3 regions of the Propioniciclava sp. LT294 genome follow, and region 1 is predicted to be linked to each of the others. Evidence: riboswitches for the same ligand, from Rfam matches in the RefSeq annotation. Region 1 holds a riboswitch; each other region holds the start of a gene.
The links. Region 1 has a riboswitch for cobalamin ahead of bluB (5,6-dimethylbenzimidazole synthase). Riboswitches for the same ligand answer to the same signal wherever they lie in the genome.
Positions count from the first base shown of each region.

Region 2: another riboswitch for cobalamin. It lies ahead of AC5YDA_RS11535 (VWA domain-containing protein); the one in region 1 lies ahead of bluB (5,6-dimethylbenzimidazole synthase).
Region 3: another riboswitch for cobalamin. It lies ahead of AC5YDA_RS11560 (ferredoxin-like domain-containing protein); the one in region 1 lies ahead of bluB (5,6-dimethylbenzimidazole synthase).

Region 1 is NZ_JCAKNG010000003.1:96,514-101,637, forward strand. It holds gene cobBC (bifunctional hydrogenobyrinic acid a,c-diamide synthase/histidinol phosphate aminotransferase CobBC) at 1-554, shown strand, start outside; gene cobT (nicotinate-nucleotide--dimethylbenzimidazole phosphoribosyltransferase) at 551-1,624, shown strand; gene bluB (5,6-dimethylbenzimidazole synthase) at 1,707-2,357, opposite strand; cobalamin riboswitch at 2,392-2,590, opposite strand; gene AC5YDA_RS05335 (LacI family DNA-binding transcriptional regulator) at 2,707-3,717, opposite strand; gene AC5YDA_RS05340 (sugar ABC transporter substrate-binding protein) at 3,892-5,124, shown strand, end outside.
Region 2 is NZ_JCAKNG010000008.1:107,712-112,835, reverse strand. It holds gene cobJ (precorrin-3B C(17)-methyltransferase) at 1-721, shown strand, start outside; gene cobM (precorrin-4 C(11)-methyltransferase) at 721-1,479, shown strand; gene cbiE (precorrin-6y C5,15-methyltransferase (decarboxylating) subunit CbiE) at 1,463-2,689, opposite strand; cobalamin riboswitch at 2,716-2,874, shown strand; gene AC5YDA_RS11535 (VWA domain-containing protein) at 2,901-5,021, shown strand; gene cobO (cob(I)yrinic acid a,c-diamide adenosyltransferase) at 5,021-5,124, shown strand, end outside.
Region 3 is NZ_JCAKNG010000008.1:113,155-118,278, reverse strand. It holds gene AC5YDA_RS11580 (molybdopterin-binding protein) at 1-1,145, shown strand, start outside; gene AC5YDA_RS11575 (GNAT family N-acetyltransferase) at 1,142-1,768, shown strand; gene AC5YDA_RS11570 (hypothetical protein) at 1,840-2,583, shown strand; tRNA gene AC5YDA_RS11565 (tRNA-Ala) at 2,665-2,740, shown strand; cobalamin riboswitch at 2,873-3,068, shown strand; gene AC5YDA_RS11560 (ferredoxin-like domain-containing protein) at 3,125-3,967, shown strand; gene AC5YDA_RS11555 (precorrin-8X methylmutase) at 3,967-4,632, shown strand; gene cobJ (precorrin-3B C(17)-methyltransferase) at 4,629-5,124, shown strand, end outside.

The DNA of each region.
Region 1 (5,124 bases):
CACTGGTGGGCGACGCCGCGGGGGTGCTCGTCGTCCGGTCGCTGACGAAGCTGTGGGGGCTGGCGGGCGTACGGGCGGGTTACGTCGTGGGCGACCCTGCCCTCGTCGCCCGGCTGGCCGTGCAGCAGCCCCCCTGGGCCGTCCCCACCCCCGCAGTCCGGGCGATGGTGGCGACGGCGACGCCGGCAGCGCGCGCCGAGGCGTCCGGCGTGGCGCGGGCCACGGACGCCGCCCGTCGCCACCTGGTCGAGGCGCTGGCCGGCGCCGGCTTCGCCGTCGCCGGCTCCCCCCGCACACCCTTCGTCCTGGTCGACACCTCCCCCACCGGCCCCGGCTCCGTCCGGGAGGCGCTGGCGGAGGCCGGCCTGGCCGTGCGCCGCGGCGAGAGCTTCCCCGGCCTGGGACCGGCCTGGATCCGCGTCTCCGTCAGGGATGCCGACACCACCCGCCGCCTGGTCACCGCGCTCGGGGCGCTGACCGCCCCCGGGTGCACCCCACACCCCACCAGCCACCCACCGGCCACCGGTGGGAACATCACGAAGGAGAACCGATGAACACACCGTCCGACTCATTGCTCGCGCGCACGTTGGCCGCCATCGCCCCGGTGGACGCCGATGCCCGGGCAGCGGCCGAGGAGCGGCAGCTCGAGCTGCTCAAGCCCCCGGGCGCCTTGGGCCGCCTGGAGACCCTCGGCAACACGCTGGCCGCGATCTACGGCGAGTGCCCGCCTCCCCTGCCGGCCCCCGCCGTCGTCTGCGTGTTCGCCGGCGACCACGGCGTCCAGGCGCACGGCGTCTCGCCCTGGCCCCAGGAGGTCACGGTGCAGATGGTCCGGAGCGTCCTGGCCGGAGGCGCGTCCGTGAACGTGCTCGCCCGGCACGCCGGCGCCGACGTGCGGGTCTACGACGTCGGCACGCTCGAGGCACTGCCCGAGCACGCGCTGCTGCGCACCCGTCGTGTCGCCGCCGGCACCGCCGACATGACGGCAGGTCCGGCCATGAGCATCGAGCAGTGCCGACAGGCCGTCGAGGCCGGCATCGAGGCGGCCCGGGAGGCCGTCGCCGACGGATACCGCTGCCTGATCGCCGGCGAGGTCGGCATCGGGAACACCACCCCGTCCGCCGCGCTCGTCTCCGTGTTCACCGGACGCCCCGCCGCCGAGGTGACGGGGCCCGGTGCGGGGGCCGAAGGGGATCGGCTCCGCCTGAAGGCGGAGTTGGTCGCGCGCGCCATCGAGGTGAACGGGGCCACCGCGGACGACCCCCTGGCGGCGCTCGCCGCGGTCGGCGGGTTCGAACACGCCGCCATCGCGGGGTTCGTGCTGGGGGCTGCGGCGGCGGGCGTCCCGCTGATCCTCGACGGGGTCATCGTGTGCTCGGCGGCCCTGGCCGCCGTCGCCCTGGCCCCGGATGTCCGCGGATACCTCATCGCCGGTCACGACGGGGCGGAACCGGGCATCCGGGCTGCCCTCGAGACCCTCGCCCTGACGCCGGTCATCGACATGGACCTGCGCCTCGGAGAGGGGTCCGGTGCGCTGACCTCGCTGCCCATCGTGCAGGCCTCGGCCGCGATCCTGCGCGACATGGCGACGTTCGCGTCGTTCGCGGTCTCGGGCAAGGAGTGAAGCCCTGAGGTGGGGGTGGCTGCCGGGGTCGGCAGCCACCCCCACCGTTCCGCCGCGGCCCGTCAGCCGCGGGGAGCGTGTGTCAGCGGTCGCCCGCCCAGCGCTCCTGGTGGACGGCGAGTTCCAGCGGCCGCCGGTGTGTCCAGCCGCGCCGCTCGAGGTCGGGCGTCTCGTGCAGGACGCTCACCGGCCCGACGCAGAGCCAGGCCACCGGCCGGACACCGTCGGGGATGTCGAGAAGCTGCTGCAGGAAGGCCTCCCTGTAGAAGGAGACCCAGCCCACACCCAGCCCCTCTGCGGTCGCGGCCAGCCACAAGTTCTGGATGGCCGCCACCACCGAGTAGAGGCCCGCGTCATCGATCGTGTTCCGCCCCAGCACGCCGGGCCCACCGCGTCCGGGGTGGTAGGTCACGACGATCCCCAGGGTCGATTCCCGGATCCCCTCGATCTTGATCCCGTCGTAGAGCCGGCGTCGCTCGCCGTCGAGCGTTCGCCCGTAGGCCTGCCGCTCGGTCTCGACGTGTTCCTGGAACGCCTGACGGGTGTCTCCGTCACGCACGATGATGAAATCCCAGGGCTGGCTGAGGCCCACGCTCGGGGCAGCATGCGCTGCACCCAGGAGACGGTTCAGAACTCCGTCCGCCAGGGGTGCTCCGGTGAACTCCGCGCGGACATCGCGCCGGCGGGAGATCACGTCGTACAGGTCGTTGGTGGGCAGGCTTCGAGACATCATGGCAGGCTCCGTGGTCGGGCCACCCCACGAGCGGGGCGGCAGTGGTCGCGAGGCCGGTCTTCGGACTTCCCTTCACCACGGCCGACCACCTTCCCGGAACGACGTCCAGTGGCTGCGCTGGTGCGCTTGGTCGGCCGCTCGGGTTCACCGCAGCGGGCCCTGTGCCGGATTCACACCGGCTTCCCGATTCTCCCGGCCGACCCTCGTCGACTCGGGCACCTCGCGGATTGGTTGCCGCGAGCATGCTACCGCCTGATGGCCCTCCCTGCCGCCCGAACGCCGGACCTGCACGGAGCCACCCGGGCCGTCGCGATGGCCTTGGCGTTCCGCACCCGGGGCGCACGCCCGCTCAGGTGAGGGCGCGCACCGAGCCCCGTTCCTGGATCGGCATGGGGACGAGGGTCTCCGGCGGCGGGTCACCGTCGAGGACGTGGCGCATCGCCGTCCGGCCCATCTCCAGATACGGGATCTGCAGGGTCGTCAGCTGCGGGCGGAGGTAGGACGCGAGGTACTCGTCGTCGAACGACACCACGGACAGGTCGTCCGGGATCCGGAGCCCGCGCTGCTGGGCGCACTGGTACACCCCGAACGCGACCCGGTCGTTGGCCGCGATGATCGCGGTGACGGGTCCGACGTCGAGGATCTCCCCGACGCCCCGGTAGCCGAGGTCGGGCTCCCACGAGATGCCCTCCACCTGGTGCACGAACCCGACGCCCGCTTCGGCAAGGGCGGCGTCCAGACCGGCGTACCGCGCGCCCACCGTCACCGAGAGGGCCGGGTCGAGGAGGGCGTCCGACCGCCCGATGAAGCCGATCCTGCGGTGGCCGCGGTCGAGCAGGTGACGCGCGGCGTCGTACCCGGCCCGGTACTCGTCCGGAAGCACGCAGGGGTGCCCCCGCGTGGAACGCGCGTTCGCCAGCACCACCGGCACGTCGACGGCCAGCGGTGGGACCTCCATCAGCTTGGCGCCCATGTGGCCGAACAGGATGCCGTCGGCCTGCCGGTCGAGCATGAGGTCGAGCGCCTTGGCGACCCTGTCCAGCCGGCGTCCGGACTCGGCGATGAGCACCGTGTGGTCGCGCCCTTCGGCCTCCTCGAGCATGCCGCTGATCATGGCGGACGCGTACCGGGTGATCGCCACCTCGTCGGAGATGAAGCCGACGGTCCGGGTCTTCCCCAGGCGCAGGCCCCGCGCCGCCGGGTTGGGCCGGTAGTTGAGCTTCGCCGCGGCCGTCCGCACGCGCTCGGCGGCTTCCGGCGACAGACGCGAGTTGGGGCGGTTGTTCAACACGAGGCTGACCGTCGTCGGGGACAGCCCGGCCAGCCGCGCCACGTCGGCCAGGGTCGCGCGCTTCGCCATGGGCCTTCCCTTCGTCATCCGTCGGGGTCGAGCATACCGGCCCCTTCTGCAAAATCGACTTAGCACCCTCTTGCATCCAGGTCCCGGCGGTGTTAGCTTCTTCCTGCTAAATGGTTTTAGCATCACCGGCAGACGCGGAGCCACCACGGCTCCCCAGGATCCAACGGAGGAACCGTGCTCAAGCGCACAGCCAAGATGGTCGCGGCGACGGTCGTCGCAGCCTCCCTCACCATCTCGCTCGCCGCCTGCTCCAAGGGCGGCAGCCCTGGCGCCGGCACCACCGCCGCGCCCGGCGCGACGCAGACCCTGTCCCTGTGGACGCACAACGCCGGCAACAAGGGCGAGCTCGGGGCGATCCAGACGGTCGTGGACGACTACAACGCCAGCCAGTCCCAGTACAAGGTGGAGCTGCAGGCCTTCCCCCAGGACTCGTACAACCAGTCCGTCGTGGCGGCGGCGTCCGCCCGGAAGCTGCCCTGCATCCTGGACATCGACCAGCCGAACGTGGCCAACTGGGCGTGGGCGGGCTACCTCGCCCCCATCGAGGGCATGGACGACGTCCTCTCCACGTTCCTCCCGTCGACGGTCGCGAAGTGGAACGACAAGGTGTACGCCTACGGCTACTACGACGTCTCGCTCGCCTGGGTGACCCGTGCGTCGATCCTCGAGAAGTACGGCATCCGCGTCCCGTCGGTCGACCAGCCCTGGACCGGCGAGGAGTTCATGGCCGCGGTGAAGACCATCAAGGACTCCGGCGACTTCGAGTACCCCGTCGACATGGCGACGGGCTGGACCGGCGAGTGGTGGCCGTACGGCTACTCGCCCCAGCTGCAGAGCTTCGGCGGTGACCTCATCGACCGCGGCGACTACAAGAGCGCCGAGGGCGTCCTCAACGGACCCGAGGCCGTCGAGTGGGCCCAGTGGTTCGCCACCATGGCCAAGGAGGGCTACATGCCGAAGAAGTCCAGCGCGGACCCGGCCGCCGACTTCATGAACGGCAAGACCGCCCTGCTCTGGAACGGCTCATGGACGGCCGTCCCGACCCGCGAGAAGTTCGGCGACGACGTGATCTTCGCCCCGCCGGTCGACTTCGGCAACGGCGGCAAGGTCGGCGGCGGCAGCTGGACGTGGGGATACTCCACCGGCTGCCCCTCGCCCGAGGGCGCCCTGGACTACCTGAAGTTCGCCGCCCAGGACAAGTACGTCGCGAAGGTCGCGAAGGACACCAACAACATCCCGACCACCGACGCCGCGGCCGCGATGGTCCCGGGGTTCGAGCCGGGGGGCACGAACGACGTGTTCCGGCAGATCTCCAAGAAGTACTCCGTGATGCGGCCGGAGACCCCCGGCTACCCGTTCATCGCGACCACCTTCACGAAGGCCGCCCAGGACATCCTCAACGGTGCC
Region 2 (5,124 bases), on a different contig from region 1:
CGGGCCCGGCCCGCAGGAATGGACCACCCCGGAGGTGTCACGGGTGTTGTCCCAGGTCGATCACGTCGTCGGCTACGCCCCCTACGTCGACCGCGTGCCGCAGCGGACCGGCCTCACCCGACATGCCTCCGGCAACACCGTCGAGGTGGAGCGTGCGCGCCACGCCCTCGACCTGGCCCGGGCGGGCGAGAAGGTGGCCGTGGTCTCCGGCGGGGACGCCGGCGTGTTCGGCATGGCCTCGGCCGTCTTCGAGGCAGCCGAGGACCCGACGTACGCCGGTGTCGTGATCCGCGTGCTCCCGGGGGTGAGCGCGGTCCAGGCGGTCGCAGCCAGGGCCGGTGCACCGATCGGAGCCGACTTCGCCGTGATGTCCCTGTCGGACCGGCTCAAGCCCTGGTCCGTCATCGAGCGGCGCCTGCGCTCGATCGCCGGGGCGGACCTGGTCCTCGCGATCTACAACCCGGCTTCTCGATCCCGCACCGAGCAGATCGTCAGGGCCCGCGAGGTGCTGCTCGACCACCGCAGCCCCGACACCGTCGTCATCGTCGGCCGGGACATCGGCCGCTCGGAGGAGTCGCTCACCGTCACCACCCTCGGTGAACTCGACCCGGGCACGATCGACATGAAGTGCCTGCTCATCATCGGTGCGGCGTCGACCCGCGTCGGCCCGGCCGGCGTGTGGACGCCGCGCTTCGTCGAGGAGCCAGAGGGGGAGGGCTGATGGTCGTCCACTTCGTCGGCGCGGGCCCGGGAGCGGCCGACCTCCTGACCGTGCGCGCGACCCGGCTGCTCGCCGCGGCCGAGGTCGTGCTCTATCCGGGCACCTACCTCGATCCCGAGGTCCTGGGCCACGTCAGCCCGTCCGCCGAGCTGGTCGACACCCAGGATCTCCACCTCGACGAGATCACCGACCGCCTCGTCGGCGCCCACCGCGCAGGCAAGGAGGTGGTCCGCCTCGCGTCCGGTGACCTGTCGATCTACTCCGCGCTCGCCGAGCAGACGCGACGACTGGACGCCGCGGGCGTGCCGTGGGACGTGACGCCCGGTGTTCCCGCCTACGCCGCCGCGGCAGCGCTGGTGGGCCGGGAGCTGACCGTCCCGCTGATCAGCCAGTCGGTCGTCCTGACCCGGACACAGGCACGCTCCACCGCGATGCCCGAGACGGAGTCCCTCGGCGCCTTCGCCCGCACGAGGTCGACGCTGGTCCTGCACCTCGCCATCCGGCGGACGCGGGAGTTGATGGAGGGACTGGAGGCCGATTACGGCGCCGACTGCCCGGTCGTGGTGGTCCATCGCGCGAGCCAGCCCGGCCAGCAGATCCTGCGTGGGACGGTGGGGACGATCGCGGACGCCGTCGAAGAGGCCGGCCTGAGGCAGGCCGCCGTCATCCTCGTCGGACGTGTGCTCGACCCGGTGGAGGGCTGCGAGTCCCACCTCTACGACGCGGCGCGCGACCGGCCGCTCAGGAGTCGCGGGTGAAGGCCCACTGAGTCACGGCCGGAGAGGGGGCCCACCCCGTGCCGCCGTCCCCCGGGGTCGCGACCTCGACGCTGATCCGCACCAGCTCGCCGCCGTGCCGCCCGTGGAGTCGCCGCAGGAGGGCAGCGGTCTCCGGGGTGGTGCCCTGCACGACGAGGCGACCCCCGCTCACCAGGGCGGCCAGACACCGCTCCACCACCGCGTCCGTGGCCGCGCCACCGTGGACGAAGACGGCGGAAGGCGCGGGCAGACCGTCCAGCGCGCCGGGTGCAACACCCCGCACGACACGCAGCGTCGGGACCCCGAGGGCGGCCGCGTTCCGCTGGAGGCCCTCGGCGCGCCGGGCGTCCGGCTCGACCGCGGTGGCCGAGCAGGTCGGATGGGCGCGCATCCACTCGATGCCGACCCAACCCGGGCCCGCCCCGACATCCCAGAGGTGCTCGCCGGGGACCGGGGCGAGCCGCGCGAGGGCTGACGCGCGCGCATCGCGCAGGCCCGGGCGTCCGCCCTGCTCGAAGCAGTGGTCGGGCAGTCCCGCCGTCCACGCCCCGCGCGGCGGGCCGGCCAGGGCGAGCCCGATCACGTTGAGACGGGGCGAGGCCGCCGACCAGGTGCTCGCCGTGCCGTCGATGCGGGAGAAGTCCGCGCTTCCCAGGTCGCCCAGGACGTGCATGGTGCTCGCCCCGTAGCCGACGCTGCGCAGGAGCTCCGCAACCTCCGCAGGTGTCCTCTCGTCCGCGGACAGGACCAGCACGCGCCGGCCCGGGGCCAGTTCCCGCAACACCAGCGAGGTGGCGCGACCGACGACGCTGACCACGGCATGGGACTCCGCCGGCCAACGCAGTTCGGCCCGGGCGAGCGCGACGGAGGAGAGCGCCGGAAGGACGCGGACGCGGTCGGCGCCGAGCAGGTCGACCAGCGTCGTCCCGACCCCCGAGACCAGCGGGTCGCCGGACGCGAGCAGCACGATCTCGCCCGCGCCGAGGCCGGCGAGGAACGTGACGAGCCGCTCACGCAGGGGTGAGGGCCACAGCTCACGTCGCTGGTGCGGGCGAGGGGGGACGAGGGCCAGGTGCCGGCGGCCGCCGACGAGGACGTCCGCGCCCAGGACCAGTTGTCGCTGGGCCTCGGGCAGGCCCGACCATCCGTCCGCAGTGAGACCGACGACCGTGACCGCCGGCAGGGGCTCAGGGGGAATGGGCGCGCACACGGAACCGCACGCTATCGTGGGCGGCGAGCACGAGGTGCCCCCGGGGTCCCGTCACCGCAACGGTGGCGTCGGCCGAGGGGGAGAATCTGGGAAGCCGGTGGGATTCCGGCACAGGCCCGCTGCGGTGAACCGTCCCCCACGAGGGGCCGGTGAGTCCGAAGACCGGCCTCGTGTCCGACACGATTCATGCCGACCCGAGCGGGAGCCTCAGATGCCGGTGCACTATCCCTTCTCAGCCGTGCTGGGGTGCGGTCCCGACGCGTTGGACGACATGGGGCTCGCCCTGGTCCTCACCGCCATCACGCCCGAGATCGGTGGTGTGCTCGTCCGCGGGGAGAAGGGCACCGCGAAGTCCACCACGGTCCGGGCGCTGGCGGCGATCCTCCCGCCGATCGAGGTGTACACCACGGACCGTTTCTCGATCGACCCGGCCGACCCGTCGGCGGCCTCGCCGGACGGCCCCTTCGGTGCCGACACCGCGACGCTCACCCGCCCCGTACGGCTCGTCGAGCTCCCCGTCGGCGCCACCGAGGACCGGGTCCTCGGCTCGCTCCACCTGGAACGCGCCCTCTCCCACGGCAAGGTCGAGTACGAACCCGGGCTGCTGGCCCGGGCGCACCGGGGCATCCTGTACGTCGACGAGGTCAACCTGCTGCACGACCACCTCGTCGACCTCCTGCTGGACGCGGCCGCGATGGGCCGCTCCACGGTCGAGCGGGACGGCGTCTCGGTCGAGCACGCGGCGCGCTTCGTCCTGATCGGCACGATGAACCCCGAGGAGGGGGAGCTGCGCCCCCAGTTGCTCGACAGGTTCGGGCTCACGGTGGAGGTCGCTGCGCCGCGCGAACCCTCCCTCCGCGCGACGGTCGTTCGTCGCCGCATGGCGTACGACGCGGATCCCGCAGGATTCGCCGCGGACTACGAGGAGGCCGACCGCGCCCTCACCGGGCGGATCGAGGCGGCACGCCGCCGCGCCGGCACGGTTCGGCTCGGCGAGGCCGCGTTGCTCAAGATCGCCGAGGTCTGCGCCGCGTTCGAGGTGGACGGGTTGCGTGCCGACATCGTGACCGCCCGGACCGCGGTCGCCCATGCGGCGTGGGAGGGACGCACCGAGGTCACCCGGGCGGACATCCGGCGCGCGGCGATCCTCGCGCTGCCCCACCGGGGGCGCCGCAAGCCCTTCGACGCGCCGGGTCTCGACGAGGACCTCCTCGACGAGGTCCTCGGCCAGGAGGATCCACCACCCGACCCACCCGAGGGGCCCGGCCCCGGTGAGCCACCGCCGCCTCCCCCCGGTACACGCGACGACGCGGACGACGCGGACGGCGCGGACGGCGCCGGCGCCGGCGCCGGCGCCGACGCGGGGGCGGGATCGCCCGACTCGCCGGCGTCCCAGCCCGAGCCCGAGCCCCAGCCCGAGCCCGAGCCCGAGCCCGCACCCGAGCCCGAGCCGGCGCCCACGGGCCAGTCAGGGCAGTCGTCCGGACGTGACAGGGCCGGCTCCCCGGTGGGAGCTGCGACGCCGTATCGGCCGCGGCTCCTCAGCGTCCGGGGCGTCGGTACCGGAACGCCGGGGCGGCGGAGCCGAGCGCTGGCGAGCAACGGCCGACGCATCGGGGCGGTTCCGGGGTCCTCCGGAACGCTCCACCTCGTCGAGACGCTGAAGGCAGCGGCCGGCAGGCAGCCCGCCCGGGGACGGGCGAGCGGTCGGGTCGACGTCCGCAGCGAGGACCTCCGTGTCGCCCTGCGGGAGGGACGGGAGGCCAACCTGGTGCTCTTCTGCGTGGACGCGTCCGGCTCCATGGCCGCCCAGAAGCGCATGACACAGGTGAAGACCGCGGTGCTCTCGCTCCTGCTCGACGCGTACCGGCGACGCGACAAGGTGGGACTGGTGACGTTCCGCCGGAGCGGCGCCGCGCTCGTCCTGCCCCCGACCCACAGTGTGGAGATCGCCGCGGCGCGTCTGGAGGAACTCCCCGCCGGCGGCCGGACGCCCCTGGCCGAAGGCCTGCTGGAGGCTGGACGTGTGCTCACCCGCGAACGCCTGCGCGACCCGCGGATGCGTCCCCTCCTCGTCGTGGTGACCGACGGACGCGCCACCGGCGGCGAGCACGCCGTCCCGCGGTCGCTGCGGGCGGCGGACCACGTGGCGGGTCTCGGCGTCACCACCGTCGTCGTCGACGGTGAGAGCGGCCCGCTGAGGCTCGGTCTGGCGGTTAGGCTCGCCGAGCACCTCCGGGGCGAGTACCTTCCGGTCACCGAGGTGAGCGCCGACACGCTCACCGACCGGGTGCGACACCATGTCCGACCTGCGACGAAGGGAGCGGCCTGATGCCCCAGGGACAACCCACGGCGGTACCCGACGACGGCCTCACGACCCGGCAGCGCCGCAACCGCCCGCTCCTGATGGTGCACACGGGCGACGGCAAGGGGAA
Region 3 (5,124 bases), on a different contig from region 1:
TGCAGATCTGGGACGTCCCCGGACTCGTGCTGTGTGAGGACATCGTCTCCGACCTCGACCTGCCGCTGGTGACCACGGCCCGGATCGCCGGCTGGGGCGTCCGCGGCTCCGACCTGGTCGGGGCGAAGCGCACCGCACCCAAGCGCCTGTACGTGGTCGACCGCATCAGCGCCTCCGACGGGCCGGGCCGCCCGCTGGTGTCGGGTGCGGCGGTGGAGCTCGAGGAGGGCGCGATCATCCCCGAGGGGGTGGACGCGGTCGTCCCGGCGGCTCTCGGCAGCCTCGCCGATGACGGCTACGTGGAGATCCGGGAGGAGGCACGCCTCTACCAGAACCTGCGTCGGGCCGGCTCCGAGCTGGCCGACGGGACGCCGCTGCTCCGCTCCGGCGACGTGCTGACCCCGCGGTCGGTCGCCGTGCTGGCCGAGGTCGGCCTCGACAAGGTGCTCGTCCGTCCGCGTCCGCGGGTGGTCGTCCTCACCGTCGGTGAGACGCTCGTCGCGCCCGGCCAGCCGCTGACCAAGCCCCAGCAGCGCTACGACGCCGCCACCGCGCTGATCACCGCTGCCGCTCGCGGCGACGGTGCCACGGTCTATCCCTTGGGCATCGTCCCCGCTGACGTGTCCAAGGTGAAGCAGGCCGTGGCCGACCAGCAGATCCGCGCCGACCTGATCGTGGTCGTCGGGGGTGGTGAGGTGGTCCGCGAGGCCATCGACGGGCTGGACGAGGCGGTCGTCGCGATCAACCGTGAGGCGCGCATCGCCTACGCGGGCTTGGGTGAGAACGAAACGCCCCTGGTGATCCTCCCCGGTGGTGTGGTCAGCGCCTACGTGGCCTATCACGCCCTCGTCCGGCCGGTGATCAACAAGCTCAACGACGTCGACCCGCTCCGGGCCGAACGCGTCGAGGGACGCCTCGCCGAGGCGCTCAAGGCCCCCGCGGGCGCCACGCAGTTCGTTCCCGCCGTCCGCGAGGAGAACGGAACGGTCCGCGTCGTCGCGGGGGCCGATTCCGAGTTGGCCTGGGACCTGGCGCGGGCGAACGTCCTCGTGGTGATCCCCGAGTCGTGGGACGGCGCGCAGGCCGGCAGCACGGTGGAGTGCATCGTGCTGGACGACGCGCACCCGGCGGCTTCCCTTCCGTGAGCCTGCTCGGGCCGCGCCGGTGGCCCGTCACGCTCCAGCACGGGCCGGTGGGGCTGCGCCCGATCCGCCGCCGTGACGCCGCGGCGTGGTTCTCGGCCCGGTCGCGCAACGGCAGTTGGACGGCTCCGTGGGATGGCACGCGCCCGGACGACGCCGCGGAGGAAGGCTTCTCGTTCGAGCAGATGGTGTCCCGCTTCAACGCGGAGGCCCGCGCGGGACGCGCGCTCCCGTGGTTGATCACCTGGACCGAGCAGCCGGACGACGTCCCGGTGCTCGCCGGGCAGATGACCATCTCGGGAATCGCCTGGGGGTCCGCCCGGTGGGGGATGGCCGGCTACTGGGTCGACCGCGACCTGGCGGGGCGTGGGATCGCCCCCACGGCGTTGGCGATGGCCGGGGACCACATGTTCGCGACCCTGGGCCTGCATCGCCTCGAGGTGGCGATCCGGCCGGAGAACGCCAAGTCCCTGCGCGTGGTGGAGAAGCTCGGCTTCCGCTTCGAGGGGGAACGGCCGGCCTACATGCACGTGGACGGGGCCTGGCGCGACCACCTGATGTTCGCCCTGCACGCTGAGGAAGTCGGCCCGGAGGGCCTCATCGGACGCCTGGGCGGAGCCCGCTGAGTGCCCGGTTCTGGTCGGGGGCGGCGCGTCCGTCGCGGGTTGGGGCCGGCCCGACCCTAAGGTCTTGAGCCATGAGTTTCACAGGTTTGATCTTCGGCGCCCTCGCGGCGTTCTGGTTGGTCTACCTGGTTCCCCTGATCCTCAACCGCAAGGAGAACGGCCTGCTGGACGAGGTCGAGCCCGGGGAGCCGTTCTCGGCTTCCGTGACGATCGTCCGCCATGGCACGCCGCTGGAGACGGCCGAGAACGGCACCGCCGTGATCTCGACCCCGCTCAACCGCCGCGCCGCTCTCCGTGAACTGGCCAGCCAGGACCACGAGGCCGCACGCCGCCGCCGGGTCGTCCTGGTGTTCCTGGCCGTGGTGACCTGCGTGGTCGGGGCGTTGGCCGGGTTCGGGCTCGTGTCGTGGTGGATCATGGCAGCGCCCCTGGGACTGATCGTCGTCTTCCTCGTCGTGGCCCGCGTCACCGTGGCCCGCATGCGCCGGGAGTTGGACGCCCGCGCCCGGCTCGTCCGGGGTGGCGAGAGCGTGGACGAGGAGACCGTCGCGATCGCGGTGCTGGGCCGGGGCGAAGAGGACGAGAACGAGCTCTCGATCGAGATCGTCGCCCCGGTCGGACACGCCGGGTCACTGTGGGATCCGATCCCGATCACGGCCCCCACGTACGTGAGCAGGCCGCTCGCCCCGCGCACCGTCCGGACGATCGACCTCTCGGCTCCCGTGCCGGCCGCAGCAGTGCCGGTCACGGCCGACCTGCCCGGCGGGCCGGTCGCGACCGACGACGAGGAGCGCCCCCGCGCCGTCGGCGAGTGACCCGTTCCCCCGCCTCGGCAGGGCCCCGAATTTCGGTGCTGCGGGGCTGCGTGGTAGAGTGTTCCTCGCTCTCGAGCACTTGGGGCTATGGCGCAGTTGGTAGCGCGTCTCGTTCGCAATGAGAAGGTCAGGGGTTCGAATCCCCTTAGCTCCACCAGTGGACCCCCGTCCGACAAGGGCGGGGGTCTTTGCTGCCCAAGAGGGCGGGCGAGGCCTTGACTCCGGCGAAGCCGAACCTGACCCCGCGGAGGCCAGCCACTCGCTGCGTGACCGTCGGCTTGGGGTAGGCGCTAGTCTGCTGTCCGCCAGTCGTGCTCCACGGTGTGTGGGGTCAGGGAACCCGGTGTGACTCCGGGACTGACGCGCAGCGGTGAGGGTGACGGGCGGTGCATGCCAGCGATGGCAGCCACTGGGGCGAACCCCGGGAAGGCGCACCGTTCCGGTTGATCCCGAGTCCGAAGACCTGCTGGCTCCCGGCGGCTGCCGCCGCCGGTCAGTGCCAGGCCCCGCGACAGGGTCCATGACAGATGAGGTTCGACGCGTGCGAGTGAATCGTGACCGGGGCGATCGATGCCCCGGCGTCCTGCGGCCCTGGGAGGCGGCCGACGGGATGCTGGTGAGGCTCAGGCTGATCGGTGGCCACGTCCTGGCGACCAGGCTCCGGGCCCTGGCCGATGTCGCCCGGCAGTACGGCGACGGGCGTGTGTACCTGACGACTCGGGCCAACCTCCAGGTGCGCGCCCTGCCCGGCAGGGACGGCCGCCTTGACGCCGATGCCCTCGCGGCGCTCGAGGCAACCGGCCTGATTCCCCGGCCCACGCACGAGCTGGTGCGGAACGTCATGATGTCCCCCCAGACCGGGCTCGCCGGCGGCCGGGCAGACCTCCGGCGGGTGGGTCGCGACCTCGACGCGCTCCTCTGTGACGACCCGCGCCTGTCCGCGCTCCCGGGACGGTTCCTGTTCGTCCTGGATGACGGCCGAGGCGACCTGATCGGCCGGACCTGCGACCTGGGTGCAGTGGCCCTCGATGGTGAGACCGCCCAACTGCGCGTCGGTGCCGGCTGGGGGCGTCGTGTCGCCCTGGCGGACGCCGCAGCGGCCCTGGCGGACCTGGCCGGGAGGTTCGTGGACGCCCGCGGCGCAGGGCCCGGGGCGGCCTGGCACGTGAGCGAGCTCGCCGGGCCGCTGACGGAGCTGCAGGACCCCGACCCGAGCCTGCCCGAGCCGGCGCCGGCGCTGGCGTTCGGCGACGTGCCGGGTGGCCGACACGTCCGGGTTCCGGAGTCCGGACTCGACGCAGACGCCGTGGCCGCGCTGACCGAACGTTCCGAATCCCTGATCGTCACGCCCTGGCGTGGCGTGCTCATCCCCGAGGAGCACTGATGACGACCCCGCGTCGACCGACACGCCGCTACGACTACATCGACTCCGGCCCCGCCATCTACGTGGACTCCTTCGCCGCGATCCGGGCCGAGGCGGACCTCAGTGGGGTGCCGGCGGATGCGGAGCGGATGGTCGTCCGCATGATCCACGGCAGCGGCCAGGTCGACCTCGTCGACGACCTGGTCGTGCATCCGCGTCTCGTCGCCGCCTCGCGTGGGGCCCTGGAGGCGGGTGCACCGATCCTGTGCGACGCCACCATGGTCGCGACCGGCGTCACCCGCAGCCGGTTGCCCCGCGACAACGAGGTGTTGTGCTTCTTGGGCGACGAGCGCGTCGCGGGGCTCGCGTCCGCGTGGGGGACCACGCGGACCGCTGCGGCCGTCTCGCTGTGGGAACCGCACCTCGAGGGTGCGATCGTCGCGATCGGCAACGCACCGACGGCGTTGTTCCACCTGCTGGAGATGATCCTGGACGGTGCTCCGCGGCCGGCTGCCGTCGTCGGCTGTCCGGTGGGCTTCGTCGGGGCGGCGGAGTCCAAGCAGGCACTGGTCGACTTCCACGCCACCCATGGCATCGACCTCCCGTACGTCACCGTCCGCGGACGGCGGGGCGGTTCGGCCATGACCTCGTCGGCTCTCAACGCACTGGCGCAGGAGGAGGAGTGAAGGGCCGGTTCACCATCGTCGGGGTCGGTCCGGGAGACCCCGGGTTGATCACCCTCAAGGCTGCCCAGCTGATCGCCGAGGCGACGGTGGTGGCCTACCACGCAGGCACGAAGACGGAATCCAACGCGCGCCGGACGGCGGCCACGCTGATTGCGCAGCACGCCGTCGAGGAGGAGCTGCGCTACCCCGTCACGACCGGGACGACCGACCACCCCGGCGGGTACGTCGGGGCGATGGCCGACTTCTACGAGTCGTGCGCCGAGCGCCTCACCGCCCACCTCGACGCCGGCAGGGACGTGGTCCTGCTCGCCGAGGGCGATCCGCTCCTCTACGGCTCCTCGATGTACCTCCACGACCGGTTCAAGGCATGCTACGAGACCTCCATCGTCCCGGGCGTTCCCGCCTTCGCGGCGGCGACCGCGGCGATCGCGAGGCCCCTGGCTCGCCAGAAGGACGTCCTCACCGTCCTGCCCGGGACTTTGCCGGAGGCCG